2 linked regions of the Alkalinema sp. FACHB-956 genome follow. Each later gene encodes a partner of the first gene's protein in a complex. Links are inferred from orthologs where the notes say so. Each region holds a gene or a part of one and is shown on either strand. Other genes may lie near its edges. The genes, in order: uvrB and pcrA.

What was found.
Region 2: the proteins of uvrB (region 1) and pcrA are in contact, whole or in part, in a crystal structure (PDB 7EGT), measured with the Thermus thermophilus proteins. The link is inferred for Alkalinema sp. FACHB-956 from one-to-one orthologs. Residues at the interface, in WP_096411307.1 of Thermus thermophilus: Glu23, Leu25, Arg26, Asp27, Gly28, Glu29, Arg30, Phe31, Arg55, Glu326, Asp327, Phe328, Glu379, Ser382, Gln383, His398, Gly400, Arg401; in WP_096412145.1 of Thermus thermophilus: His654, Arg656, Phe657, Gln666, Asp668, Glu669, Lys680, Arg681, Leu682, Ser683, Lys685, Tyr686, Ala687.

What each region holds. Positions count from the first base shown.
Region 1 is NZ_JACJRC010000002.1:356,874-371,625, forward strand. The notes cover bases 5,860-8,810. They hold uvrB (excinuclease ABC subunit UvrB), read right to left. Parts: upstream 8,362-8,810; coding sequence 6,358-8,361; downstream 5,860-6,357. Other genes in these bases: H6G21_RS04920 (thioesterase family protein), read left to right, coding at 5,860-6,096; H6G21_RS04930 (ADP-ribosylglycohydrolase family protein), read right to left, coding at 8,400-8,810. In the rest of the region: cobaltochelatase subunit CobN, read right to left, coding at 1-1,878; H6G21_RS04910 (ATP-binding protein), read left to right, coding at 2,527-4,341; H6G21_RS04915 (hypothetical protein), read left to right, coding at 4,350-5,120; more of H6G21_RS04920, read left to right, coding at 5,617-5,859; more of H6G21_RS04930, read right to left, coding at 8,811-9,245; H6G21_RS04935 (hypothetical protein), read left to right, coding at 9,481-10,914; fumC (class II fumarate hydratase), read right to left, coding at 10,964-12,352; H6G21_RS04945 (M23 family metallopeptidase), read right to left, coding at 12,408-13,205; H6G21_RS04950 (hypothetical protein), read right to left, coding at 13,476-14,752. UniProt on the Escherichia coli protein: The UvrABC repair system catalyzes the recognition and processing of DNA lesions. A damage recognition complex composed of 2 UvrA and 2 UvrB subunits scans DNA for abnormalities.
Region 2 is NZ_JACJRC010000010.1:81,119-95,970, reverse strand. What follows is about bases 6,340-9,390. They hold pcrA (DNA helicase PcrA), read right to left. Parts: upstream 9,032-9,390; coding sequence 6,647-9,031; downstream 6,340-6,646. Other genes in these bases: H6G21_RS12970 (hypothetical protein), read right to left, coding at 9,137-9,390; H6G21_RS12980 (universal stress protein), read left to right, coding at 6,340-6,552. In the rest of the region: H6G21_RS12995 (HEAT repeat domain-containing protein), read left to right, coding at 1-2,866; H6G21_RS12990 (IscS subfamily cysteine desulfurase), read right to left, coding at 2,885-4,096; DNA-processing protein DprA, read left to right, coding at 4,291-5,448; more of H6G21_RS12980, read left to right, coding at 5,932-6,339; more of H6G21_RS12970, read right to left, coding at 9,391-9,466; H6G21_RS12965 (WecB/TagA/CpsF family glycosyltransferase), read left to right, coding at 10,159-10,932; cell division ATP-binding protein FtsE, read left to right, coding at 10,963-11,796; H6G21_RS12955 (glycoside hydrolase family 19 protein), read left to right, coding at 12,035-12,937; H6G21_RS12950 (late competence development ComFB family protein), read right to left, coding at 13,327-13,872; H6G21_RS12945 (hypothetical protein), read left to right, coding at 14,156-14,329; H6G21_RS12940 (cation:proton antiporter), read left to right, coding at 14,356-14,852. UniProt on the Escherichia coli protein: A helicase with DNA-dependent ATPase activity. Unwinds DNA duplexes with 3'-5' polarity. Translocates on single-stranded DNA with 3'-5' polarity. Initiates unwinding more efficiently from a nicked substrate than double-stranded DNA.

The sequences.
Region 1 (14,752 bases):
GTTGCCGTACAGCTCCGCGCGAGTCATGGGAGGCGTCAGGTGATCAATAATCACTGCTTGGGCGCGGCGCTTCGACTGGGAACCTTCACCGGGATCATTGACGATAAAGGGATAGAAATGGGGCAGGGCACCCAACGCCACTTCGGGATAACACTGCTCCGAGAGCGCAACACTTTTTCCGGGAAGCCATTCCAAATTGCCATGTTTACCCACATGGACGATCGCGTGACTGCCAAACTGCGATCGCACCCAACTGTAAAACGCTAAATATTCCAGTGTGGGTTCCAAGTCCGGCGCGTGGTAATTCAAAGCCGGATCGTGATCGTAGCCCCGCGAAGGTTGAACCCCCACAAAGACATTCCCCAGGCAAATCCCCGCGATCGGAAAAGCCTGCGATCGTCCATGGGTTTCCCCCGATTCATGACCATTCCAGCGTTGTTGAATTTGTTGCTGGACAATTTCTGGTAAATCTGAAAATTCCCTATTGAAGCAATCTCGATCGTAGAATAAATCATGGGATATAACAGTTTGACTTTCTGGATCGTTCGTGAATCCTTGGGTCAATCGCCGAATCAATTCATCGCTCGTTTGCGGGACATCCTCGATCGTGTAACCCGCCTTTTGTAAGGCTTTCAGAATTTCCACACAACTGGCGGGCGTATCTAACCCCACACCATTGGCTAGCCGACCATTGCGGGTGGGATAGTTGGCCAGCACTAAGGCAATTTTACGATCGGCGATCGGCGTTTGCCGCAGTCGCACCCAATTCGCCGCCAAATCCGCCACAAACTTCACCCGATCGGCAATCGGCTCATAGCCCACCACTTCCGTTTGTAACTGCGGATGCTGGGTTTGCACCGCCTTAAAGGAAATAGCACGAGTGATAATCCGGCCATCCACCTCCGGCAGCGCCACATTCATCGCCACATCCCGAGGCGACAACCCCCGCACCTGCGATCGCCATTGTTCCGCCGTCCCGCCACTAAAAATCACTTGAAAAATCGGCACATCTAACCGTTGCCAAAGGGTTTCCCCCAGATCGGGCTCGAAGTCTGGTTGCGCTTGCCCAATCCCCAGGGGGGAAATCAGGGAAAAACTGGTCGTGTTCAGCAGGACTTGCAGACCAGGTTGCTCCTTGGGTTGAAATTCTGCCAATAAGTCCGCCGCCACATCCGGATCCCGTAGGGAGGAGACAAACACGGGAACTGGGGTTAACTGCCGATCGCGCAATGCCTCACACAACGCCGCGATCGGAGCCGTATTGCCCGCTAAATAATGGGCTCGGTAGAACAAAATACCGACCTTGGGCCAGGAGAGCGGCGTCGGTTCGCAGGGGTAGTAGCCCACCTTGGGCACTGGCTGGGGCGACACCACGGGATAGCTGCGGCCCAGGCAGTGGTTAGCCAGATCCAGCAGCCCATTCTTGACATTCTCCAGTCCCCCTTCCGTCCAATAGCGCCAACAGCGATTCACCACCGGGAGCGGCAGGGTCGATCGGCTCATCAGCGCGGGGTCGGGTTTATCATCTCCGGGCAACAAAATTAAATGGGTGCCCCTGCGTTGGCTCAGTTCCTGCAAGACCTCCAAGCCGTAGCCCCAGTAGGCCACGCCCCCCAACAGCCGCACCACGACGATTTTTGCCTCTTCCAACACCGTTTCAGCATAGGTATCGATCGTCAACTGCTGCTGGAGATTCAGCAAATTCACCGCTCGGATGGCAGGAAAGTCCGAGGGCAACTGGGAACAAGCCTGGGCCAGGGCTTGGATTTCGGTATCCGCAGCCGTGAGAAAGACGATCGGCGCTGGCTGCTGCTCAATGACAACAACTCCCTCTTGCCCAGGATTCCACCCCCCTGGAATAGCCGCAATGCGATGCATAACCTTCGCCTCCCCCAACAATAAACCTGTTCTACCCTAACGTGGGATCGGCTGCGATCGCTGTGCTTGATCTTAGGTTTCACCCAAGTCAATGACAGGTTTTCCCAAAAAGATTGGTATTTTGCTTTACAATGTGTGACGATTAAAAAGTAAGCATTTCTTCCTTAAATCTATTAAAAGATTCCAAGGGAGCCATCTTTCTGCGCTAAATCTAGTTAGGCTAGTAACTAGAACACCATAAATACGAAAGCTTAAATCCTGACTGTAGACCAGTTTCACTGATTTCTGGCCACCTTGTATCTCCTAACTTGTATCGAAATTTTATTTGGCCTATGAGTTCCTGGCGAACTGCCCCTATCCCCCACCTTTCTCCCCAAATGGGAGAAGAGAGCCGGAATTAAAAGTCCCTCGCCCCCAATGGGAGAGGGATTTAGAGTGAGGGAAAGTTTGCGTTACTCAAAATTCTATAAAGCTACGTTTGGTTTGTTTTTGTCAGGCTCCTAACAGGTAGATAAATTCTTCCTATCTGGGATGTGTCCTAAGGCATTCTTAGGATTTGGCAGATAGCCCATTCCGCGATCGTGAGTCGTTTGATCCCTGGTGGATGGATGCCCTGCGCACCCTCTCCTTTCGTTGTTATAGGCGCGTATGTCATCGAGTTCCTTCGAGGAAGAATTACGACAACAGGTTGAGCAGGAGCGGCTGATCAATCAAGTCACCACGTTAATTCGCCAAAGCTTAGAACTTCCCGTGATTTTGGAAACGGCGGTTCAAGAGGTTCGCAAACTCCTGAAAGCCGATCGCTTAATCATCTACCAGTTCAATATTTCGGCTCCGGCCTGTCCCGTCGATTTCGACCAGCCCACGACGGCGGTTCCGATCACCGTGCCCCAGTTGGATGGCATTACCTACGAATCCCGCGCCCACGATCGCATTCCCTCTGTCCTGAACCTCATCGCGGACGGTTGGCAATTGCCTGCGACGGAATTGCGCAACAAGTATCAATCGGGCCAGTCCTGTAGCATTACTGACACCTCCAATTCCGCCAATACCTCCGTTTATTTTTTACCGTTGGGCAGCGATTCCGTGCGATCGGAACTGGCGACGCCGATTTTGGTTCAGGGTCATCTGTGGGGTTTGCTGATTGCCCATCAATGCGAACAACCCCGGCAGTGGCGAGAGCAGGACTGTAACTGTTTAGAGCGTTTGGCAGATAATCTGGCGATCGCGATTCACCAGGCCAACCTGTATGCCGAACTCCAATGTCAAAAAGACACCTTGGAACAACAGGTCATTGAACGGACGCAAAACCTGCGGGATGCCCTGTATGCAGCCCAGTCAGCGGATCAGGCCAAGAGTGAGTTTTTGGCAACCATGAGCCACGAGCTACGGACGCCGTTGACCTGTGTGATTGGCATGGCGGCGACGCTGCTGCGGCAAACGCCGGAAACGCCCTTGCCCTCTGAAAAACAAAAAGCGTATCTGCAAATTATTCGCGATCGGGGAGAGCACCTGCTGTCCTTAATTAACGACATGTTGGAACTGTCGCGGCTGGAAACGGGCCGCACGATTCTCAATGTACGCGAATTTTCTCTGGTGGATCTGGCCAGCCAAACCCTCCGTCAGGTTCAGGATCAAGCCCAGAAAAAACAAATTACCCTGTTCTTGAAATGTGCCAATGGGGCTAACGGCGAGAAAACCCCGCGCTTCCTAGCTGATCCACGACGGGTACAGCAAATTTTAATCAATCTGCTCAGCAACGCGGTGAAGTTTACGCCAGCGGGTGGAACGGTCACCCTGCGAGTCTGGCAAGTGGCCGATACCGCCACCCTTCAGGTAGAAGATACCGGCATCGGCATTCCCGAAGACCAGCATCCTCTCCTCTTCCAAAAGTTTCAGCAGTTGGATCCATCCTATCGCCGTCACTACGAGGGCACAGGCTTGGGGCTAGCCTTGACTAAACAACTGGTGGAACTGCATGACGGTAGTATCTCGGTCGCTTCCAAGGTCGGGGAAGGGTCTACTTTTACGGTTCAACTGCCCAGCCAGGTGCGATCGGCCCTTGACTACGTGCGATCGCAGGAGCAACCCTTACCACTGTTGCATCAGCGGATTTTACTGCTCGAATCCAATGAGGAGATGGCCCATGTGGTTTGTGATCTCCTAAATCCAGCAGAATATCAAGTGGTGTGGATGACGGAAATTGATCTGGCGCTGCAAAACTTCCAGATTCTCCAGCCCCATGGTGTAATTGTGTCTGGATCCTTGCTTCCAGAATTCTGGACTGGGTTAACCCAGCAGAACGAAGCCATTCCCCCGTTATTGGTCATCTGGTCGGGGGATGGCGATCGACCTATCGCTGACCTATCCTTAATGGGACTCTCGACGGATGTGCTGGTGCAGCCAATCTCGCAACCGGATGCTTTTATCGATCGCGTCGCTTCCCTGATTGCTAGGGAATAATATGAGGTATGAAACAATCCTTTCAAATCCAAATGTCTTCCCAGACATCAACCCCTTCCAATCATGCCCAGGTTGCCGTCCTGGGGGAAATGGCACATTTACGGAATGCCTTGCAAACGGTGGGTATCAGCCTGGTGCCCCATCCGGTGATGGTCGTGATTGGCGGAGCTTCCTATTTTGAACCGGAGCAAAATCGCCAAATTCAGCAACTGTTTACCGATGCGATCGCGCCGATCGCGGAACGGTACCAGACCTGTGTAGTAGATGGTGGGACGGATTCTGGGGTAATGCGGTTGATGGGGTCTGCTCGATCGCACATCCAAGGGACGTTCCCTTTGATTGGAGTTGCTCCCTTGGCATTGGTGGAGTTTCCCGGCACGAGCAATGAGCATCCCGAGTCTTCGCCGTTGGAACCGAACCACACCCATTTTTTGCTAACACCTGGGAATTCCTGGGGGGATGAGTCCCATTGGTTAGCCAAGGTTGCCAGTGAGTTGTCGGGAACAACCCCTTCGGTGGCCATTTTGCTGAATGGGGGGAATGTGACTTGGCGGGATGCCTTGGAAAATTTGCGGGCGGGGCAAACGGTGATTGTAATTGATGGCACGGGGCGGGCGGCGGATGAAATTGCGGCGGGCCTACGGGGGGAAGTCCATAATCATCGAGTCACTGATTTGATTGCCACAGGAAGAATTGAAGCGATTCCTTTGCAGGATGCGGTGCAGCAATTAACCGCTCGTTTAGAGACTGCGTTTCAGCCCCTCAGCAAATCCAAGTGAATTCAAGCCAAGGGCATTCAAGCCAAGGGCATTCAAGCAAATCTCAATTTCATTCAATCTGGGCTGCAAAAGCTGAATTGAGGCGTGAGTCTAGCGGATGGCCCGATCGCCGAGTAGTCATATCAGGTCTTCATCAGCCAGATCTTCATCAGTCAGAGCTTTACGTTTGTCATCGCTGTTCATCAGGTAGCATCGTTCATCAGGTAGCATCGTTCATCAGGCAGCATTGGGTTGCATCAGACTGCTTCTGGAATGACTTGCTAAGCTAAGGAATCTTTGACGGAATTCCCTATGCTGAAGTTTTACTACAATTTTTTTACGACAATTTATTGTCGATCCCATCCCGTCGTATTTGGATTGTTTTGCTGGAAAAGCAGATTGCCTTTGAGCCTGTTTTAGTGGCATTGGATGGAGATCAGTTCGGAGCCGATTTCACTCGTGAAGCGTAGAAAGTTTATTAGTATTGTTGAATGAGTGTTGTTTCAATTATGGTCAGATGGGTTTTATCTACGATCGCACGATTCGTTTTAGTGATACCGATGCAGCGGGAGTTGTCTACTTTGCCAATGGGTTAAACCTGTGCCACGAAGCCTACGAAGCCTCACTCCAAGCCAGCGGCATCAACCTCCGAACATTTTTTTCCGCTGGACAAACGGTGGCCTTTCCGATCGTTCACGCTAGCATCGATTTCCGTCGCCCAATGCACTGCGGCGATCGTATCCAGGTTCATCTGCAACCACGATCAATCAGCGAAAGTGAATATGAAATTCAGTACCAAATTTTCATCTATGAAAACACTGTAGAAACCGGATCAACTCCACTAGATACACCACCGCCACGATCAACATTCCCTGTCGCCACAGCTATTACCCGTCACGTCTGCATCGATACCCTGAAACGCAAACATCAACCCTACACAACAGCAATCAAAACCTGGCTATCAATGCTGGGAGGATTGGATGACTTAAAAGCTTAGATTGTGAACGTTTATACCAAATCAATTGGGTATTAGGGATGGATTACTCGAATATTACAAAACATTACAGAATTGGAAGGAGCAAGATACAAGTGCAGTCGAATTAACTTGTCACAGGCGAGGTCTGCCGTTTTCAACGGGAAGAGGACACAGATGATTTGGCATCCCAATCAAGCAGTAATGCAACCAGGCAGTATAGCGGCAGCAATTTCTACGGCAAGTCGGGTTCCAGAAGTACAGGAGCACTACTACTGAATTCTTCTAGGTTCGGCTGCCAGTCAGCTTATCCCGTAGGTGCTTGATCTTGTCGCGGTATTTCGCAGCTTCCTCAAATTCCAAATTCTTCGCGGCCTCCTTCATTTGCGATTCAAATTGTTTGATCAGTTCTGGAATATTTTCCAAGGGAATGTCATCCGCTTGGACGTAAGCCTGCTCCAGTTCCTGGGAATTCAAGCGGCGAGACACTTCCAGAAAGGCGAGAATGGCATTGCTGGATTTCTTGACGATCGGCATGGGGACAATGCCATGCTTTTCGTTATGGGCCATTTGAATCGCGCGACGACGTTCGGTTTCACTAATCGCCTTGACCATACTATCGGTCATGTTATCGGCGTACAAAATCGCCTGCCCCTGTACGTGACGCGCCGCCCGCCCGATCGTTTGAATCAGCGATCGTTCTGCCCGCAGGAACCCTTCCTTATCCGCATCCAGAATCGCCACCAACGAGACCTCTGGCAGGTCTAACCCTTCCCGCAATAGGTTTACCCCAATCAGCACATCAAAAACCCCTTCCCGGAGGTCTTGAATGATTTCAATCCGTTCGATCGAATTGATTTCTGAATGCAAATAGCGAACCCGCACGCTACGCTCTTGGAAATACTCCGTTAAATCCTCCGCCATCCGTTTGGTCAATGTGGTAACCAACACGCGCTCTTTCTTAGTAACCCGTTCCTGAATTTCCGCAAGAAGGTCGTCCACCTGCCCTTCCGTGGGACGTACCACCACTTCCGGATCAAGTACGCCCGTGGGTCGAATCACCTGCTCAACAATGTGATCTTCGGAAATTTCCAGTTCCCAATTCCCAGGGGTTGCTGAAACAAAAATCCCTTGCTTGACCTTGTTCCAAAACTCATCGGCTTTTAGGGGGCGATTGTCTGCGGCACTGGGTAGGCGAAAACCGTGGTCGATCAAGACCTTTTTGCGGGCTTGATCCCCGTTGTACATCGCGCGAATTTGTGGAATGGTTACGTGGGATTCGTCAATCACCAGGAGCCAATCTTCTGGAAAATAGTCCACCAAGCATTCTGGAGGGGCTCCGGCTTCACGGCCCGCTAAGTGCCGAGAGTAGTTTTCCACCCCATTGCAAAAACCAACCTCTCGTAGGACTTCTAAATCATAACGAGTTCGTTGTTCTAAGCGTTGGGCTTCCAGTAACTTCCCCTCTTTTTCCAGTTCTTCTAGACGTTCCTTTAATTCCTGTTCGATCGCATTGCAGGCATCCTCCAACCGATCCTCCGGCGTAACGAAGTGGCGAGCGGGGTAGATATTGACGGCTTCTAGGGTTTGCAATGTACTGCCTGTCACAGGATCAACGTAGCGAATCGCATCAATTTCATCCCCAAAAAACTCGACTCGAATAATGCGGTCTTCGTAGGCCGGCCCAATTTCCAAAACGTCCCCCTTCACCCGGAAACGCCCCCGCCCAAGATCGAGATCATTGCGGGTGTACTGTACCGAAGCCAGATCCCGCAGAATTTGCCGTTGGTTGACCTCCTCCCCCACACGAAAGGGAATCGCTGCGTTTAAATATTCAGCGGGAATCCCCAAACCGTAAATGCAACTAATCGACGCCACCACAATCACATCCCGCCGCTCAAACAGCGATCGGGTCGCGGAATGGCGCAGCATATCAATTTCTTCGTTAATGGAAGCCGTTTTTTCAATGTAAGTATCGCTAACGGGAATGTAGGCTTCCGGTTGATAGTAGTCGTAATAGCTGATGAAATATTCCACGGCATTGTAGGGAAAAAATTCCCGTAGCTCGTTGCAGAGTTGAGCCGCCAGGGTTTTGTTGTGGGCCAAGACGAGGGTGGGTCTGCCCAATTGCTCAATCACACGGGCGATCGTGTGGGTTTTTCCCGTTCCGGTGGCTCCGAGCAGCGTTTGATAGCGATTTCCTTGGCTGATGGACTGTTTGAGCGCCGCGATCGCCTTCGGTTGGTCACCCTTGGGTTCAAAGGGGGCTTGGATGTTGAACTGTGGCATGGGTTAGCTATCAACGGGGGTAACGAGGGTCAATAGTTCTATGATAGCGAGACTTTTTGTAACAGTTGGGCATCCAGCGCACAGAGATAGTCCCGACCATAGCGATCGTTTTCTAGCCCATCTACCAAGTGCTGGGGCAAATCTGGGGTGACTTCTACGCTCCCACTGGCGGCGGCCAGGGCGATCGTGGCAACGGTATCCACATCGCCACCAAAGGCAATGCAGGCCCGTAGAATTTCGCTGAGACGGTCATGGTTCACGATCGCGGTGATGGCAGCCCGCACCGCCATCCAGCCCTTTTCCCCCACGGGGTCGCCCCAGGGTTCGGCCCAGCTATAGCCCGGTATCTGGCGCTCTAGGAACTGGCCCAATGCCGCTTTGTCCCCTAACTGGTGCAAAAAATAATGGCTCATCAAAGCAGCGGCCTGGGCAGCGGCAATGCCTGCGGGGGTATTGTGGGTCAGCTTAGCTTGAAGGGCCGCTTTTTCTAAGACTTCAGTGGGATCGGAAAACACGCCGATCGGGCCAGCTCGCATCGCGGCTCCACTTCGTTCACTCCAAGGTTGAATGTTGGCGAGAAATTCATCCCCCGTTTGAGTGTCCTGCAAAAACTGGTAAAACCGAGAGGCGTATCCCTCACGCGGATCACGATGGAATACTTGAACAAAGCGATCGGCCAACGCCGCTGGGTTCCAATCGTCTTCTGCGACAATCGCTTCCGCGATCGCTAAGCTCATTTGTGTATCGTCTGTATATTTCCCCGGTTGAATCTGATATTTCGTATGTTGTAAATAACCCGATAAATCATTTCGTTGCAGTGCAAATTCGGGAACATATTCAAATCCAGCTCCGTAGGCATCTCCCACCGCCATTTCTAGTAACATACGTCGTTCCTTTGCACGAGTTTAACAAGGCTATGCTACAACCCTTCTTCCATCATAGAACAGCTCCTCGATCGCCCATCCTCCAGAATATTGAACAGAGCTACTCTCCCGGTACAGATGAGAGGGTGTCTTTGCAACGACGGTTTTAGTTTAAACGGGTGATGTCCCAAAAAGGGCTGCAACAAACAGATCGAAAGCGCGTAAAATTTGCGTGAGTGTTTCGTAGGGAATAGGTATGGTCTCTCCTCTGAATCAGCAGTTGTCTGCACGCCGGAAAAACCTTTGGTATGAGCGGGTAATGGCAATCATTGCAGTGGCCAATTTAGGACTCGTAGGATTTGACCTGACCTATGTGATGTGGCGCGACTTCTGGTTGCGAGGCACGATCGCGATCGGCCCAGTGAGTTTTACGGTTCCCCTGCCCCCGATCACTCAATGGTACGACCCCCTCAAAGGTATTGAACCCCATCGCGATACCCAGAAATACCTCGATACCGTAGACAAATTAGAGCAGGAATTGCAACAGGGGGGGATTGAGTCCCCCCAAGTCCAAGCGCGCCTCCAAGACCTGCGGGAACAAAGCAGTGACATGGTGACCACGGATCCCTTCAAAGTTGCCAATAAAAGCGGCACCTTGGAAAAGATCAAAAATCGAGTCCGGGAGCATATTTACGGCAAAAATAGTGACGCCCCTTCCCGTGAAGCCTTTAAGGTGTTTTGGAGCAAGGAACATCTGCAAAAGAATGTGCGGGAGGAAATGCAATTTTTCAACCAGCAAATTCGCCCACTGATTGCCACGAACTATTACCGTTCCATTGGTGAAAATGGTGAATTTAACAATCTCTTTTGGATACTGGATGCACCGTTTGTAGCATTGTTTGCCCTCGAGTATTTAGGTCGTACCTTTTATCTAACGCGGCGATTCCGCAATTTGAAATGGCTGGATGCAATGCTCTGGCGTTGGTATGATTTGTTGCTGCTGATTCCCATGTGGCAGTGGCTTCGGGTGATTCCGGTGGCGATTCGGTTAGACCAAGCGGAATTGATTAACCTCGATCGTATCCGTGATCAAGCAACCCAAGGTTTTGTAAGCAACATTGCCGAAGAACTGACGGAAGCGGTGATTGTCCAAGTGATTAATCAACTACAAGCCAATATTCAGCAAGGAACGCTTTCCCAATGGTTGCTTCGATCGGTCAATCGGCCCTACGTAGATCTCAACGAGCGGGATGAAATTCGGGAACTGACGAACCATGTTTTAAAGCTGACCGTGTATCAAGTGCTCCCCCAGATTAAGCCGGATTTGGAAGCATTGATTCGCCACAGTTTAGAAGGTGTGCTGGAACAAGCTCCCTTGTACAAGGGCTTTAAAGCCGTGCCGATTATGGGTAGCATTCCCAGCCAAGTCAACGAGCAACTGGTGGCCACGGTAACCGCTGGGGCCTATGACGCGATCGTCAAAGCATTAGAAGATACCCAAGCCGCTGAACTGCTGAGCCAATTGGTGAAAAACTTTGGCAAAGTGATGGTGGAGGAATTGCAGAAGGGGAAATCGATCGAAGAAATGGAATCGTTGATCAGTGACTTAATGGAAGAGATTAAAGTTAACTATGTCAATCAAATCGATTCCATTACCGAAGATATCAAGGCTTTACCGACCCGTTTTTGAGGGGAATGGGGGAGAGATCGTCGGAATGATGCTCTCTCCCGATGGCTTCCTAGCCTGGATAGATCATCTGCTCCGGGCGCACCCATTGGTCAAATTCCGCTTCCGAGAGCAACCCTAACTCCACACAAGCCGCTTTCAGCGTTGTTTTTTCCTGATAGGCTTTGTAGGCGACTTTGGCCGCGTTGTCATAGCCAATGTGGGGATTGAGCGCTGTCACTAACATCAGCGAATTGCTCAGAAAATGCTGAATCTGATCGGGATTGGCTTGAATGCCAACGACCATGTGATCGGTAAACGATCGACAACCATCGGACAAGAGCCGAATGGAATGCAGCAGATTATGGATCATCACAGGTTTAAACACATTCAGTTCGAAGTTCCCTTGACTGCCTGCAAAGCCGATCGTGGCATCATTGCCCATCACCTGTACACATAGCATCGTCATCGCTTCGCATTGGGTGGGATTGACCTTCCCCGGCATGATGGAAGACCCCGGTTCATTGGCGGGCAACGTGATTTCACCCAAGCCACAACGGGGGCCGGAACCCATCCAGCGCAGGTCATTGGCAATTTTCATCAAGGCACAGGCCAAGGCTTTGAGTGCCCCGCTGGTCATGACGATCGCATCGTGGGCGGCCAAGGCTGCAAACTTATTCGGCGCACTGATAAAGGGTAAATCGGTCAGTTGGGCGATCGCCGCTGCGGAACGATCGGCAAATTCTGGATGGGTGTTTAACCCGGTACCCACTGCCGTTCCACCGATCGCTAACTCGTACAATCCCGGCAAGGTCATTTCAATTTGCCGCAGGGCAAGATCCAATTGCGCCCCATAGCCGGAAAATTCCTGCCCCAAGGTCAATGGTACCGCATCCATCAAATGGGTACGACCAATTTTAATCAGAGTCTCAAACTCGCTAGCTTTTGCATTCAAGGCTTTTCGCAACTGCTGCACCGCAGGAAGCAACTGTTCATGAATTGCTTGGGCTGCCGCAATGTGCATCGCAGTGGGAAACGTATCATTTGACGACTGCGACATATTAACGTGATCGTTAGGGTGAACAGGGGTTTTACTGCCCATTTCTCCCCCTGCCAATTCGATCGCCCGGTTGGAAATGACCTCATTGGCATTCATATTCGTCTGCGTACCACTACCCGTCTGCCAGACACTCAGGGGAAAGTGATCGTTCAACGTACCCGCAATCACCTCATCCGCCGCCTGAATCATCCAATCTGCTGTATCCGCTGGCAATTTACCCAGATCCCGATTGACGATCGCTGCTGCTTTTTTCAGAATGCCAAAGGCGCGAATCAGTTCCGCAGGCATGGTGTCGTGGCCAATGGCAAAAAAGTGAAGCGATCGCTGGGTTTGTGCGCCCCAGTAGCGATCGCTGGGCACTTCCAGCGGCCCCATGCTGTCTGTCTCGATCCGAACTGCCACGTCTGCCATGATGCTTTAGGTGAGCTTGCGCGTTGTCAGGTTTCCTCGAAAGATTTTACCGTTCTACGGTCATCCGTTGCACCCAAGCCCGTTCTTCCATGAACTGGCGTTGTTTAAATAAGGCTTGAGTAGTGCTTTGCCTGTCCCCGCTGCTAGGCAGTTTGGGCAGGGGATCGATCGCGACCCAATCATCCCCTTGACGCTGCCGAACTTCAAAATGGAGGTGCGGCCCCGTAGACAGGCCCGTGCTGCCCACCTTACCGATGATTTGTCCAGCCTGGATTGCCATGCCAGGGTAGACCAAGATTTCTGACAGATGCCCGTAGAGGGTCTGAAAGGAACCATCTAGGTGCTCAATCACGATCGCCAAGCCATAGCCGCCCATGTCCTCCGCCTCGTGAACATAGCCCCCCGCTGCCGCAACGACTGGGGTGCCTGCTGCCGCCCCAAAATCAACCCCCGCATGGAACCGCTGTTCGCCCAAAATGGGATGGGTACGCCAACCAAAGCGGGAGGTGATGGGAGCCGGAACGCTGAGGGGAAACCCCAGCCGCAAATCGCCTAGGGGACTCGATCGGGCAATCTGAGATCGGGTCAGCGGGGATTGTGCCCCCGATTGAGGGGGCTGACCAGCGGTGAAAGACGCGCTGCGGATGGTTGATTCTTGCCGGGTCAATCCTCGCGTTCCAGAATTGGGAGCTGGAATGGGAATGTTTGCTGAGGTGGACGGGGAGGGCCGATCGATCCACCCAGGTGGGACGATCGAAGACGTGGGCCGAGTATGAACGGGTAAGGTGGGCTTAGGGGGTGGAATCGGAATTTGGGCAATGGGTGCAACGGGCAAAAAAAACATGGATCAGAACTCAAACGATCGCCACTCAACCCTGACATTCAAAGTTGAGAAGCTGCTAAATTGTCCCCAACATCAAGGGCCGCCAGCGGTTCCCCAGACTCAACATCAATGGCCGAGATCATTGGTCTGGATCATTGGTCAAGATCATTGATCAAGATCATTGGTTGAGCGGTGGGGCGCTGCTGACCGTTCCCAGTATGGCAAATACTGGTGCGATCGTCAGTAGCGAGTTCTAGGCGTTCACACAGCGTTCACATAGCTTTTATCGAGCTAAGCTTTTTCTGTGCTTTTCGGTTTACTACCCGTATTCCGAACGTTCACCACCTTACCCAAGAGGTCAAACCAGAACGGAGCCCCCATGGAAATCGCAATCCCACTGACTAACCAGCCCGAGACCATACGGAAAAATCCGAGGGGTTTCGCCCCAATCATTTGTACTACTTGCAGCGGAATTGACGTATTTTCTGGAACTGTGTCAATTCCTAAACAAGCTTTATACAAGTCGTTCCACTGATCACGGGTCAGTAGACTATAAATTTTGTCTTCCCCCGGTCGCAGATCCGTCGTACTGGGCGCATAGGGACAGCCTAGTTGACGGCTCAAATTACTGGGGTTCCAGGTAATGGGCAGGGCAATATCTGCTAAAACCCCTTCTGTCTCGTCTTTTAACCGTTCTAAATCCTGACGGACAGCATCCGGACGGCTATCCTGGGATGGCGCAATTTGGCTAGCTCGATCGGTAATGACTTTCCGTAAGCTTTCATCACTGGCAATCCGATTAAAAATGTGAAAGGTGTCAGAATTGGTAAACATTGCGATTGCAATACCGACGATAATTGCAACCCCCTTAGCATTGCGTTTGTATACCCCGGAGGCGCGGCTCATGGAATCATCAAACCACAGAGCAACTTCTTCACGGAAGTGTTCTACAGAATTCTGGGTTGATTGCACTCGATTTTGGGCACGGCGCGCCAACACCGCCAAACTTTGCTGCACAGAACTGGGTAAATGATCCAGGGCCTGTTCCACCCGTTGGTAGACTTGATAGTCCTGGTAGATTTGGTATTCTTCCTCATCCAAATCCCGTAGAGCCTGCTCCCGGCAAATGTTGCGTTCTTCCTCCGTGGGCTGATGCTCCGCCATGCTCTCGATATCTAAGCCACTGCGTTCTTGCAGCAGGGCTTCCGTTTGATACATCACCCGTTCGTTAATGGCCAACGCTCGGGTTTGAGCAGCGGTAAAGCGCCCAGCCACCTGCTTATAAACAGCTGAACCTTTATTGGCCAAGGCCACCACATCCGCCAAGGTGGGCTGAAGTCCGCCGGATAGAATGGCGCGTTCGTTATTGGTCCCAAACAGGTTAAGTTTAAAGGCTGTGACCCGATCGCAGAAATAGCACAGGTCTTCGGAGCGTGGATCGGGATAGCTGGCGACAAAGCGATCGAGGGCTTCAGACAGGCGATCGATGGAAAACAAAATCGTCGTACAACCCTTGCGATAGTCCTGCTGAACGTTATAAAAATCTTCGACTAAACTTCGAAAACTCC
Region 2 (14,852 bases), on another replicon or contig:
CAAAAGTGCGGTGCCTAAATTGGTTGAGGCGCTGGCGGATAACGATGAAGGAGTGCGGCAAAGTGCAATTACGGCCTTGGGAAGGTTGGGCGCGGATGCCAAAGCGGCAGTCCCTGCCCTGAGCCAAGCGTTGCATGATCCCGATAAGGATATTCGCCTCAGTGCCATTACAGCCCTGGGTCGGATTGGGGGAGAGGCCGGGGGGTCGGTGGAAGAGTTGGTTAAGCTATTGCAAGGCAGCGATCGGGAATTACGGTCCTTTGCGGCGCTCTCCCTGGGGCGCATGGGAGAAGCTGCTGCCCCCGCGATTCCCGATCTGATGAAGGTGTTGGCGGATGCGGATAAGGATGTGCGGTTAAATGCGGCGGCGGCTTTAGGCCGCATCGGCTCCCAGTCCCAAGCAGCGCTGCCAGCCCTGACTGAAACCTTGAAAGATACCAATATGGGTGTGCGGCTGAGTGCGGCCAATGCCCTGAGTCGCATTGCAGGCGGACTCCAGGATGAAGCGACGAAGCTGTCCCGTGAGGAGCTGATGGATGCGATCGAACATCTGGAAAAAATGTTGCCCGTTTTAGAGGATCCTGAGAATGGTTTCAGTGATGAAGTGGTAGTAGCGGTCAAGCGATCGCTCACGGTGTTGAAATCTACAAAGGATTCCCAACTGTTTGAGCGCACCTTAGATTGGGCCAAGGAGAATCCTGCGATCGCCCTGGTGGGGTTATACATTGTGGCCACGCCTGCGTTTTGGCTCTTAATTTTGTTGCTGCGTCCGCTGTGGTTGTTGAAACTCAACGATTTGCTCAAACCCTATACGGATTTTGAATTGCCGACCCCCCTAGGCAACACAATTAAGGTGCCTCTGCGGTTTGTCATGTTTTTGGGCTGGTTCCATTACCATCCTCGGGTGCTGGATGCCTGGGTGGAACAACAAGTGCCGATCGCGCGGGATGCCTTTGCCCACAAGAGTACGGTGAGCGATCGGGCCGTTTATATTCCCATTCCGGTGGTGATGCAGGGCAATACGATCGCGGAACTGAGCAGCCAGGATATGCATTCCACCTTCTGGGATGGGCGGCAATGTTTGCTGATTTGGGGGGAAGGGGGCATTGGCAAAACCAGTTTGGCCTGCAATATGGCGAAGTGGGCTATGGCCGATCACAAAGACCAACGCCTCTGCCGCCATCGCATGATTCCGGTGTTGCTGGAGCAGGAATTGGATTTTAAAGTGCCGGAGGACAAGGATCCCTTCCGGGAAGCGATTCGGGGGCAGTTACAGGCGCTGGTGGATTCGGCGGAACCGCTGTCCGATGAATTCATTGAAAAACTGCTGCGCCAACGCCGCATTTTAGTCATCGTCGATCGCCTTTCGGAACTGAGTGATGCGACGCGGCAGGAGATTCGTCCTGGCCATCCCGATTTTCCGGCCAATGCGTTAATTGTGACGTCGCGGGTGGAGGAAACCTTGGATGGCGTGCCGAAGACGATCGTGCGTCCAATGCGAATTGAAGGCAATCGTCTTTCATCTTTCCTAGAAGCCTATTTGACCCAATGCAATAAACGGGAATTGTTTAAGGATTCGGAATACTTTGACGCCTGTAGCCAGTTGTCCAAAATGGTGGGGCAGCGCAATATTACCGTCTTGCTAGCGAAACTCTATGCTGAGCAAATGATTTCCACCAAGGATCACGATCGGGAGGACAATCTACCGGATAATATTCCTGATTTAATGCTGAGTTACTTAAACGAACTCAACCGGAATCATAACGAAGATGAACCGGATAATCCCACCATTCACCAAGACAGCAAAATTATTGCTTGGGAATGCTTAAAGCAATCTTTCCGTCCGACTCCTGCGCGGCGAGAAACGATTTTGATGGAATTGGAAACGCAGTTGGGAGTGGATAGTGAAACGGCAAAAAATCACTTAAAACATTTAGAAAAACGCTTACGCATTCTGCATACCGTTGGCCCTGCCCAGGATCAAATCTGCTTCGCCCTTGATCCATTGGCAGAATGTTTAGCCGCCCTCCATTTAGTCGAGTTGTATGGGAATGAGGCTTATTTGTGGGCTGACTTTTTGCTGCAAGCGGATGCCATGCCCGGTGCACCAGAAAGCATCCAAGGATTTCTGCTAGCGTTGCGGGATTGTTGTCTTTCCCGTGGCGTCGATATGGATATTCCGGAATTTATTCTGGATGAGCTAGGGCGGCGTGTGGGGTTGAGTGCGGAATTGCTGCGGCGGGCCCAGGTGGAGCAGCGGCTGGCGCGGCTGGCACCGAAGTTGCAGGATGAGTTACTGGACAGTCGCCTGCGGGCAATTCGTGAGCTGAGTGATTTGGGGAGTTCGGCGAAACCGGTGTTACCCGCATTGGTGAAAGCGTTCCAGGATGATCACTGGCAGGTGCGCCAGGAGTCCATTCGTGCCGTGGGTCAGATTGGGGCGGAGGCTCGCAGTGCGATTCCGGCCTTGGTGGAGCGGATTCGGGATCCCGATCGCCGCATTTCGGGAGAGGCGATCGCGGCCCTTGGAAAAATTGGAACGGTGGCGATTCCTGCCTTAATTAGTGCGTTGGAATCCAAGGTGCCCCACGTTCGCAGTAGTGCAGCTTGGGTGCTAGCGAGTTTCGAATCCAATGCCAGAATTGCGGTGCCTGCGCTGACCCGCTGTTTGCAGGATGAAGATTGGCAGGTGCGCTGGGTGGCGGCCTATGCCTTAGGCGCGATCGGGTCGGAGGCTAAGGAGGCAGTTCCGGCACTGATTGCAGCGTGCAAAGGGGAGCTATCCCTCGTGCGGCAGGAGGCCAGTCGGGCCTTGTGGCGGATCAATGGTGAAGAGGCTTCCGCGATCGTGACGGCCCTGAGTTAGACGGGTTGGCGCTATCGGTCAGTCAGGGGGGCTGTTGATTGCGGTGTTGATTGCATCACTGTGCGGTGTGTTGATTGCATTATTACGCAGTGTGTTGACTGCTGTGATCACTGCTTGGGCTGCCCGATCGATCTCAGCTTCGGTGTTAAATCGACCAATGCCAAAGCGCAGGGATGCAAAGGCGAGGTCATCCGTCAGACCTAAGGCTGTGAGGACGTGGGAGGGGGCAATTTTAGCGGAGGTGCAAGCGGAACCGGAGGAAATGGCGATCGTGGATTGCAATGCTACGAGTAATGCTGCGCTGTCCACTCCAGCAATGCTGAGATTTAAATTTCCCGGTAGGCGTTGCTCAGGATGACCGTTGAGGTGCACACCTGCCAAGGATTGTAATTGGGCCCACAGGCGATCGCGGAGTTGGCGGAGGCGTTGGGCTTCCTCCGGTAAGGTGGCTAGGGCAAGGTCCACGGCCTTGGCAAACCCAACAATTTGGGGCGGGTAAAGTGTGCCCGATCTGAGGCCCCGTTCGTGGCCCCCGCCGTGGAGTTGGGGGGCTAGGGTGACTCGTGGATGGCGTCGCCGCACGTACAAGGCTCCGATGCCCTTGGGGCCGTAGACCTTATGGGCTGTCAGGGACATCAAATCCACTTGCAGACTTTGTACGTTGAGGGGGATTTTCCCGATCGCTTGGGCGGCGTCAGTGTGGAAGATGATTTGGCGATCGTGGCAGATTTGGCCGATGTCAGCGATCGGTTGCACAACCCCAATTTCGTTATTCGCTACCATGACCGACACGAGAATGGTGTCCGATCGCAAGGCGGCTTCCAATTGCGCTAAATCTAGCAAGCCATCGGATTGCACTGGCAGAATGGTGATTTCAAAGCCTAAGGTTTGCAAATACCGACAGGGATCAAGCACAGCATTGTGTTCCGTGGCAACGGTGACAATGTGTTTGCCTTGGCTGTAATACGCTTCGGCAATGCCCTTAATTGCCAGGTTATTCGCTTCCGTTGCACCGCTGGTGAAAATAATTTCCTCGGGGGTTGCGCCGATCGCATCTGCGAGGGTTGTCCTTGACTGGTTGACGGCGGCTTCGGCCTCCCAGCCATACTGATGGGTCACGCTGGCGGGATTGCCAAAAAACTCTGTAAAAAAGGGTTTCATCGCCTCAAAGACACGATCGTCTACGGGTGTTGTGGCGTGGCAGTCAAGGTAGATCGGACGATCGGGCATGGTGGCAGTGGCAGGTTAATGAACGTCAAAAGACACGATCGTGATAGGTCAAACGCTACAGCGCAAAGCACATGGATCAAAACAGGATCAAGAATCCCTACGGGATCAAGACCGGTATCAAGCCCTAACCCAATCTGGGCATAATAACTCAAATGATCGAATTAAGCACAATTGAGCATGTAGGGAAATAAACGGTGCAGGAGCGGGCGTACTGGTTGGCTTGGCGGGAAGTTGCAGGGGTGGGGGATGTGTTGCTCAACCGGCTGCGCGAGTATTTTGGGGATTTGCAGACGGCTTGGGAGGCAACGGCAGCGGAATTGTTAAACGTGGAGGGCATTGGCCTCCTGACCGCCGATCGCATTGTGCAGGATCGCCGCGATCTGCACCCGATCGAACTTCTCCGGGCCTATGAGCAAAGCAATCCCCAGTTCTGGACGCCTAGCGATCCAGACTATCCTCCGCTGTTACAGGAAATTCCAGATAAGCCTGCGGTGTTGCATTATTTAGGCAATCCCCACCTGCTGGCTAACCTCGCAACTGCGCCTGGAATTGCCATTGTGGGCACGCGCAACCCATCGGATTACGGTAAACGCTGGACTCACCGCATTAGTAAACTGCTCAGCCAGAACAACTTTACGATTTTGTCGGGGTTGGCGGATGGCATTGACGCGATCGCCCATCAGGCTTGCTTAGAGGCGCAGGGATCGACGATTGCAGTGCTCGGAACGGGGGTTGATCAAATTTATCCTGCGAGTAACCGCCAGTTGTATCGGCAAATCCTCGATCGGGGACTGCTGCTGAGTGAATATCCCCACGGAACCAAGCCGGATAAAGCCCATTTTCCCCGCCGCAACCGCATTGTCGCGGGTCTTAGCCGAGCGATTTTAGTCATGGAAGCTGGTGAAAAGTCCGGTGCCCTGATTACTGCTCGCTTGGGGAATGAGTGTGGACGGGAAGTCTATGCCCTGGCAGGCAATCTGGATAATCCCCAAGCTGAAGGTTGCATTAACTTGATCTCCCAAGGGGCGCAAATTATCCCGAAACCGGAGAAGTTGTTAACCCTACTGGGGGCGTTACCGGGAATTGATTACACAACATTAGCGACAGTGCAAAGTGCATCAGCACCAAGTTCATCTTCAGCGTCAGTGATGGCTTCTGTTGATTTAACGACTTTAGAACCGATGCTGAGAACGATTCTGGAAATGCTGATTGAGATGGATGGCTCAGTGCCGATCGATTGCTTGGTTCAGCAAACGCAATTGCCGACGGGAGATGTGAGTAGTGCTCTTTTACAGTTGGAACTCATGGGTGTGGTGCATCAAGATCCTGGAATGCGCTATCGCGTGGTGTGAAGGGGCAGACTCCCTAGCTTTCTGCCTGCGGCAGAGTCACAAATTGAGATGCGATCGTGTTGTCCGTCGATGGTGTTTATTAACTTTTGTATTGTTTTTTGTCAATCTTGGAAACTTCCTGGATTTATATCATACTTCTCAGTAGGCTTGAATTAGACTGTTGGCGCTGCGACATTGACGTTTCATGGGTTTCGATCTACTGATTTCCATCTGCTAATCTATTGTTAGTTAACTTTGTTTCTGATTAGGATCGATCGCGAACTTTAATTGCAATGATAGTCCCAGAGTTGAATAAATCAACTTTTGCGTTACGTTCTGGGGGCAATTATGTTATGTCATCCGCTTATCTGGGTTGCATCTCTCTCGCCTACTTGCTAACTCAGTTCCTTCCATGACCGTGACTATGGTTTAACTACGGTTAACTACGGTTTATCTGTTGTCCAGCTTGATTTGATACCATGCTGTATGCGAGGGGATTCAATTATGAGCTTTCGCCGCGTTTTAGTTGCTTTGGATCACTCCAGTAAGGATGATTGGGTGTTTGGTCGCGCGATCGATCAGGTGCATCCCCAGGCTAGTCATTTGTTAATTACCCATACGGTCAAAACCGATCGCGATGTGCAGGCGACGATGCCCACGTCTCTCGATATTCGCAATGCCCAGGATGCGCAGTCGATGTACGATACGCTGCGACGGGTGCAACAACATCGCCTAGAACATGAATTGAAAAAAGCGCGACAATGGATCGATCTCTATCTTCAGCAGGCGATCGCCAAAGGGGTTGCCACGCAGGTGGCTTGCCAAATGGGGAATCCAGAGTTGAAAATTTGTCAGCTTGCCGATCAATGGAAAGCGGACTTAATTGTGATTGGCCATCGCGAAAACCAAGGGGTGCGTCAGGTGGGTATGAATAGTGTCAGTCAATATATTCTGCAACATGCATCTTGTTCGGTGTTGGTGGTGCATGAAATGGTGCAGACGGTTGATTGGCCGGAGGCTGAGACTGCGACGAGCAGCCATCCGCAATCTCCAACCGTGGCGACCCATGCCTATCCTGACCCAGCGTCTTTGTCGTCTTACTCCAGTTATCAGGTAAATGCGTAAAACCCTCGTCACTGGAGCAATCCTGTCAGGACAAGTGACTTCCTAGAGCCAAGAATCCCCCCGTGCTTCAGATGGGGGAGTGTCAAGAGGCAACTTACTGCACCTTGCGAATTGGCGCAATCTTCGGATCAATAATCTTGTGTCCAGCTTTAGGAAACTTCACCCCTAAATTCACCTTGCTACCATTGCCAAACACATGGCTCACCTGACCTGTCCCAAACGCCTCATGGACTAACTTATCGCCCACCTTCCATTCCTGGGGGGGATTGTTCCGAGCTTTGAAGGTTGAGCTAGTTGCAGCCTTGCCAGCGGTTTTACTGCTAGCAACCCGCCCCGATGCCATTCCCTGACTCAGCCGGGACGGGATCGCTGACAGCGTATTGCTTTCCAGTAATTCCTTAGGTAATTCCGCAAGAAAGAGTGATGGCATTGCTGGTTCCCGGTTGCCATAGAGCCGCCGTTCCCGCGCATAGGAGATAAACAGTCGTTCCTGAGCACGGGTAATGCCCACATAACACAGCCGCCGTTCTTCTTCGATCGCGGCGGGATCATCCAGCGATCGATAACTGGGGAATAGCCCCTGTTCCAATCCCACCAGAAAGACCACCGGAAATTCCAACCCCTTCGACGAATGCAACGTCATGAGGGAAACGACCTCATCTTCGTTATTTTTATCGTCAAGATCGGATGCGAGGGCCGCACTGGCCAAAAATCCCGTTAAGCTACGATCGTCTTCGCTGTCTTCCTCAAATTGCAAGACTGCGTTGTATAACTCCTGCACGTTTTCCATGCGATCGATCGCTTCATCGGTGCCCTGCATTTTCAGATCATCTAAGTAACCCGATTCCTCCAACAAGTTTTGCACCAATTCTGAAGCAGACATCTGATCAAGCCGTTGACGATACTTGTGAATCAAGCTGGAAAACGCTAAAACCCCTTTAGCAGAACGGCCTGCCAGGGTTTTAACAGAAGTTTCATCGCTGAGAATCTGCCACAAAGATGTCTCTAATTCCGTGGCGGCTCTGACTAACGATTCGATCGTGGATTTGCCGACCCCACGTTTGGGGGTATTAATCACCCGCAGCAAACTGACTGTATCGGCAGGATTGGCAACCGCACGCAAATAGGCCAGCACATCCTTAATTTCTTTACGATCGTAGAAGCGTAGGCCCCCAATGATTTTGTAGGGCACGGCGGCACGGCGGAGGGATTCTTCCAAGGCGCGGGATTGGGCATTGGTGCGATAAAGGAGCGCGAATTTGCCCCAGGTCAACTCTGGATTGGTGCGCTCCAAGCTCTGAATTTGCCGCACCACAAATTCGGCCTCATCCACTTCATCCTCACAGCGATGGCAATAGACGGCTTCCCCTTCCCCGCGAGTAGCCTTGAGGACTTTATCAATGCGTTCGGTATTGTTCTCAATCAACGCATTCGCCATTTCCAGGATATTCGCCGTCGATCGATAGTTTTCCTCCAGCTTCACCATCGTCTGCGTTTCCGTATCGGCTTTACGATCGCCGAAGTCTTCTTGGAAGCCCATCAGGATGGTGAAATCCGCCGATCTAAAGGAGTAAATCGACTGATCTGCATCGCCCACCACAAAGATCGATCGGTGGTTCCAATCGTTGAACTTGCGCGGAGATTGGCCGTTGGTCGTCAATTGTTGCAGCAGATCGTATTGCGTGCGATTCGTATCCTGGTATTCATCAACCAAAATGTGACGGAAGCGTCGATGCCAGTAATCCCGCACCTGTTCATTTTGTTGAAATAGCTTTACCGGAAGCCAAATTAAATCATCAAAGTCCAGAGCGTTATTTTCCGCCAGTCGATCGAGGTAATGGTTATACACATCAGCAATAACCCGACCTCGGAAATTCGGCTGTTCCCGTTCTACCTCTGCTGGAGACAGTCCTTTGTTTTTAGCATTGCTGATGGCGTAGCGAACATTACGCGGCTCAAACTTCTTATCGTCTAAGTTCAGCTTATTAACAATGATATCTTTAATCACACTTTGGACATCGGATTCATCAAAGATCGAAAAGGTTTTCGTCCATGTCCGACCTTTTTCGTCAGTGTACTTCTCAATATCAAAGCGCAGAATTCGGCAGCAGAGGGCATGGAACGTGCCAATCCACAGGTCTTTGGTAATGGTTTTGTAGACCTGCGATCGCAGCTTGGTCTGTTCATATTCCGGCAAAGCATTCAAGGGTTTGCCATGGCTTGCCTGAGCCTGCTGATCGGCAAACAACCGCTCAATCCGATCCTTCATCTCCTTGGCGGCTTTGTTGGTGAAGGTGACCGCAAGAATATTTTCTGGATCCACACGATGGGTCAGAACAAGATTCGCGATACGATAGGTCAAGGCTCGCGTTTTGCCAGATCCAGCCCCCGCCACAACCAACAATGGCCCACAAAAGTGTTCGACCGCTTGCCGTTGGGACGGGTTGAGGTGTGCCAAAAAGTCCTGAAACTGAGCCATGGGTTTGCGCAGAGAAAATGAGAGACAGACCAAATACTCACAATAGCGTTTTCTGGGAGTTTTGGGCGATCGTCTGGCAAGTCGGATCGGTTCAGAAATTATCGCCTATGCAGAAGGAGATGAATCCTGTCCACAATTGCCCCCAGACGGCACTTCCTTGGGGTCAGAGTGAGGGGCGGATTCGGGGTCAGATTTAAGGTCAGACCGGGGAACGTAGTAGGAGTGAATCAGGAGCAACAACGCTGTTGTTCGCCAGGATTCATCTTCTTCCAAGTCCTCAGTGAGGGCGGGTAACGCAGCCACCATGCGATCGAGGAGTGCCTGGGCAATTTCGGTGTAGTAGGTAAAGGGATCTTCTCCAGCGGGGGATGGCTGTTCCCATCGTTGGATTAACCGTTGTTCGTCGAGTTGTAACAACTCCGGATACACAAACATGAGTCTTCACCCAACATCATGGACTCTAGTGTGACAAAGTTTGCAAATTTCTTGGCAAGAGGATGTGCCGATCGAAGATCTGTACACTGTAGTACAACGATTGATTAAAAGACATTAAGGAACGATTAACGCGCTATGGTATCTAGCGCAAGGATACCGTGGACTACTATCCCAGGAATAGGCAAAAGCGATCGACGGAATTAATAGACCCGATTTGAAGGCTAGACCGACTTAAAAACGGCTTTAAAACCAGGTTTGCATAAATCAATTTGGAATTACTAGCAGCAACAAGAAGCAACCATTGGAGCAATAGAATTCTACAAATCAGTATTCAATTGACAATCAGGTTCTCAGCCCATACAGGATCAATGCAGGTCAATATGGTTTGACCAATCGTCCGTAGACCTGATCCAGTCTCACGGTTTTCCAGTCTCACGGTTTTCCAGCACCATTGCCAGACACTTTGCCAGAAAGAGATCCATGAAAATCCAATGATTAAGCGTTTTTTAGGGACAGCCTGGGTTACAATGCATTGCCTGGATGGGCAATCTATTTCCTAGGCAATCATGCCTAGCAGATCACTCCTCCAGACTCTGATCAAGTGTCTGTCAAATGTCTGTCAAATGCTTGATTACAAACTCGAACACCAGGATCATTGTAGAGGTGTGGCAATGGTTGCAGCTGATCCGCATATGTCCAACTCCCCCCAACAAAAGCACCCCGATCGCTTTTCTGTGCTCGGGTTGCCCGTGCATCTCCTCCCCAACTACGCCAACTGGTTGGCCGATCGCCTACGCCATCGCCAAGGTTGCCATGTCGTCACGCTGAATGCGGAAATGACCATGCAGGCCGAGCAGAATCCGACCTTGGCGAACATCATTCATCAAGCGGATTTGGTGATTCCCGATGGGGCGGGCATTGTGCTTTACCTCAAGCTCTATGGCAAAACCACCCAACGCTGCCCCGGCATTGAACTCGCAGCCACCCTCCTGCGCCATGTAGCCTCGTCTGGCGATTCAGTCTTTTTCTATGGCGGTGCGCCTGCGGTGGCGGAACAGGCCGCAATCAATTGGCAACACCAACTGCCCGGATTACAGATCGCTGGCAGCCAGCATGGCTACCTCCAGGGTGAAGAAATGGCTGCGTTCCGGGAACAATTACGATCGCTACAACCGCGCATCATCTACGTCGGGCTGGGCGTACCGCGTCAGGAACTGTGGATTGCTGAACACCGTCACCTCTGTCCAGAGGCCATTTGGATTGGGGTGGGTGGCAGTTTTGACATTTGGGCAGGCACCAAGGATCGCGCCCCCGCTTGGCTCCGGGACAATCACCTAGAGTGGGTGTATCGCCTGTATCAGGAACCCTGGCGTTGGAAGCGGATGTTAGCATTACCGCAGTTTGCTTGGCGATCGCTGGTGTACCGAATGACCGGACGCAACCCCGTCAGCCGTGAATTGCGATAGGAACCCGTATTAGAAAGGAGTTGGTCACGTATGGCGCAGAGTTTGGTGAATCCCCAGGGCAGTCCTGCCGACCCGGTTGCTGAGGCAGAGCGGGGCCATTCACCACACCTATCGACCCACCCACCCACGCATCCACCAGCTGGGGAATCGCGCCAGTCCCCCACGGAGGAACGAGTCTCCCCCCAGGCGGCCAGGGAAACGATTATTCAATTGCGCAACGTGGGCAAAACCTATCGCAATGGCAGCCAAGCCCTGACGGGGGTGAATTTGGATCTCAAAAAAGGAGATTTCTATTTGGTGACGGGGCCGTCGGGCTCGGGGAAGTCCACACTGCTGAAGCTGCTGTATGGGGAAGAACGGGCCAGTAGCGGTGAAGTGAAGGTAGACGGCTGCGATTTGAATACCCTGCGGGGCGATCGCTTGGCCCGGTTGCGGCGGCGGATTGGGGTGGTATTCCAGGACTACAAGTTGATTTCCCGGCGTACCGTCGCGGAAAACGTAGCCTTTGTCCTGTGGGCCCAGGGCTATGGGCGGGCGGAAGTGGAACGGCGGTTGCAACCAGCGCTGAAAATGGTGGGGCTTCAGCACAAGGCTCAAGCGTTTCCGGAGGAGTTGTCTGGGGGAGAACAGCAACGGGTCAGCATTGCCCGCGCGATCGTGGGAACGCCCCCAATTTTGCTAGCGGATGAACCCACGGGAAACCTGGACCCCGATAACTCTCGCCAAATTTTAAATATCCTGAAGCGGCTCAACCAGATTGGCATTACGATTCTGGTCACGACCCACGATGAAAGCCTGATTCGATCGGCGGATTTACCGATCCTCCAGGTGCGCAATGGTCAGCTTTCCCTGCTACAACCTTAAACCTAGGACAACCTTAAACCTAGGACAACCTTAAACCTAGGACAACCTGAACGCTCAGCGGGAAGGTGTTCAAGCTGGGAAGGTGTTCAAGCTGGGAAGGTGTTCAAGTTAAAGTGGGAACAGAATTGCGGAAGTTCTCTCTAGTCAAGTGAAGTAATGCTACGGATGTCGAAGACCTTTTATTTTTTCGACAACATGGGAAGAAAGCTCTATTAAACTTGATCGATCGAACGGAACTATGCCCTCTGCAACTCAGCTCAAACTTTGGCGTCAACAAGCTGCGGATAAAATTTCCAGGTTGCTCACCGAGAACGACGGCACCGAACTGGTGACGGGCGATTTCAAAGTAGATGAACTCCTGCGGATTCTGAATAACCTGCCCAAGCGTCCGGCCAACCGCCCTCCCTATGCAGGCACCTTTCCTAATCTTGCAATCCCTGAGGCCCGCCGCAAAGCGGCTGATCTCTTGAAACAACGCATTCGGGCCATTACTGGGGAAACGTTGCAGACCCAGGATGGGCTGGTGGATGACACGCTGCGGGTGTTGCTGCGGGCCAACGATCGGCCAGACGGGAAATCTCCCTATGCCGAATTTTTCCCAGAAGAAAAAATTCCACCGGTGTCGGTCGATAATTTGCTGGATATTGCCCCCTATGCCGAACCGGCGCAGGTCAGGTTACTCTATCCCCACCTCTTGGTCACCATGGCCACCTATAAGATCAACACCCCCCTGCGCCAAGCCCATTTCCTGGCTCAGGTGGCCCATGAATCGGGTTCTTTTAACTATTTGGAAGAACTGGCGTCTGGGGAGGACTATGAAGGGCGGGAAGATCTAGGCAATGTCCAGGAAGGGGATGGGGTTCGCTTTAAGGGACGGGGATTGATTCAAGTTACGGGTCGCCACAATTACCGTCATTGTGGCACAGACTTGGGGATCGATTTGCTGGCCAATCCCACCCGCCTAGCCGATCCCGATTTGGCTTGTTTAAGCGCAGGGTGGTTCTGGAATCGGGAACACCTGAATAGTCTGGCAGATGAGGATGATCTCGATAACGTTACCTTGACGATTAACGGGGGGTATAACGGCTACGAGGAGCGCCGGGACTTCCTGATCGTCGCAAAACAGGTCTTGCAGGTGTAGCCCGAAGCACGGCAACGATTGAGCAATATCGGCGTAAACAAATGAACCCCCAGGAAGATTCTAGAATGGCTCCTGGGGGTTATCGTTTAGAAGACTGGATAGCAGCAAGCAACTTTCAATCAATCACTTTGTAATCAATCACGTTGCAATTAATTACTTTGCAGTCAATCACTTTGCAGTCAATCACTTGCGGGGAACAAGTTGCGCTAAGTAGGGTTTGCCTAGATCCTAAGAAGAACGACGATCGAAGAATAACTGCTCCATCCTGCGATCGAGGCTGACCAGTAGATTGCAATCTATAGAATTGGCAATTAGTCCATAAATTTAATCTATTTATTTATCTAGCCGATCTTGAATTCACCGCAGCGGCCTTGGGAACTTGGGATACCCTATCTAGCGCCCGCTTCAAAGGTGGGTGCATAGGCTTGTAGCAACGAACTGACCTGGGTCAGGATTTCGTCTTTGTTGTTGTTCTTGCCGATCGCTTGCCGTTCGGGGTAGAACTCTGGACGATCGAGGTTCTTCGCGATCGCTTCGTTGACACACTGGGCGATTAGGGGAGATAAATCTTCCTTCGCTTTCGATCTTTGGTAGGTGGCCCCTTCTTCCGTCGTAGCGTAGAGCGGGGGGAGACGGTTAAGAGCATAGGCGGCAATATCCCCCAGATCTAGGGTACGTTCGCTCGTGGCTTCAATTTCGGCCACCCGCGCGATCGCTTCCGTCAGCACCAACTCTTCCATGACGTTGATGAACTGCTTCCGGGGTACGGCCACCACTTCTCCAGTCAGCAGGGCACCCATCAGACGATCGAGGGACATATATTCTTCGATCGAAAGTTCTGAGGCCGTATCACAGATCCGTCCCACTTCCGCTTCCATGGCGGGAGTCAGATAACCATCCTGCAAGGCTTGTTCGACGATCTTCTCAATACTCATAGCGCTTTCCACTGGCTTGATCGTGGCGTGTTGAGATGGGTTTTATCCATCATGCCCCAGAATCGAGGTCTAGCAACACCCATTATGCACCACACAATTTATATACGTTTTCCCCTCAGTTGTATCAGGGAAATCAAGGATTCTCCAAGGAATTCCTCATTTTTTTTCCCGTGGCTTGATTGGGGACTGTTTTGGGCTGAGACCCGGAAATAGGAGCTAGGTCGGGAATTACGACCTAGCTCCGAATCAAGGCTCAATTCAAAGGGGAGAAAAGGGGGATGGTTTGATACCAAAACCCGTTCAGGAGACGGGGTGGGAGGTTGGCAGGCCGGGGCATCGCCCGATCGAGGTTGAAAGGCCAGAATGCCGATTTGGCAAGGTCGATCGAGATTATCCCCGCGATCGACCCCGTGGGAACCTGTGGGCCTGTAGTATCCTGAAAGTTAATCAACTGTAATATTTCTTCTCATCTGAGAGCGGCCTGTGCAGGAAGACTTTCGACTGATTGTGGATTTGGTGACCGTCCTGGCGGCGGCGGCGGCGGGTGGTTTGCTGGCAGCGTTGCTGCGCCAACCCGTGTTGCTGGGCTATCTGTTGGCGGGCATCATTGTGGGGCCGACGGGGCTGGGGCTGATTAAGGAACTGGTGCAGGTAGAAACCTTGGCGCAGTTTGGCGCAGCCTTTTTGCTGTTTGCCCTGGGAGTAGAGTTTTCCTTCTCAGAATTGCAGAAGGTGAAGTGGATCAGTTTAGGTGGGGGCGGTTTGCAGATTGCCCTGACGATTTTGGTCACCACGGGGGCTTCGTTGCTGATGGGCTGGGTGACTTCGCCGCCCCAGGGGGTGTTTCTCGGGGCGATTTTGTCGCTGTCTTCCACGGCAGTGGTGCTGAAGTCGTTGATGGAGCGCAATGAGACCGGGACAGCCCACGGGCAGGTGATGCTGGGCATTCTGGTGGTGCAGGATTTGGCCTTGGGGTTGAT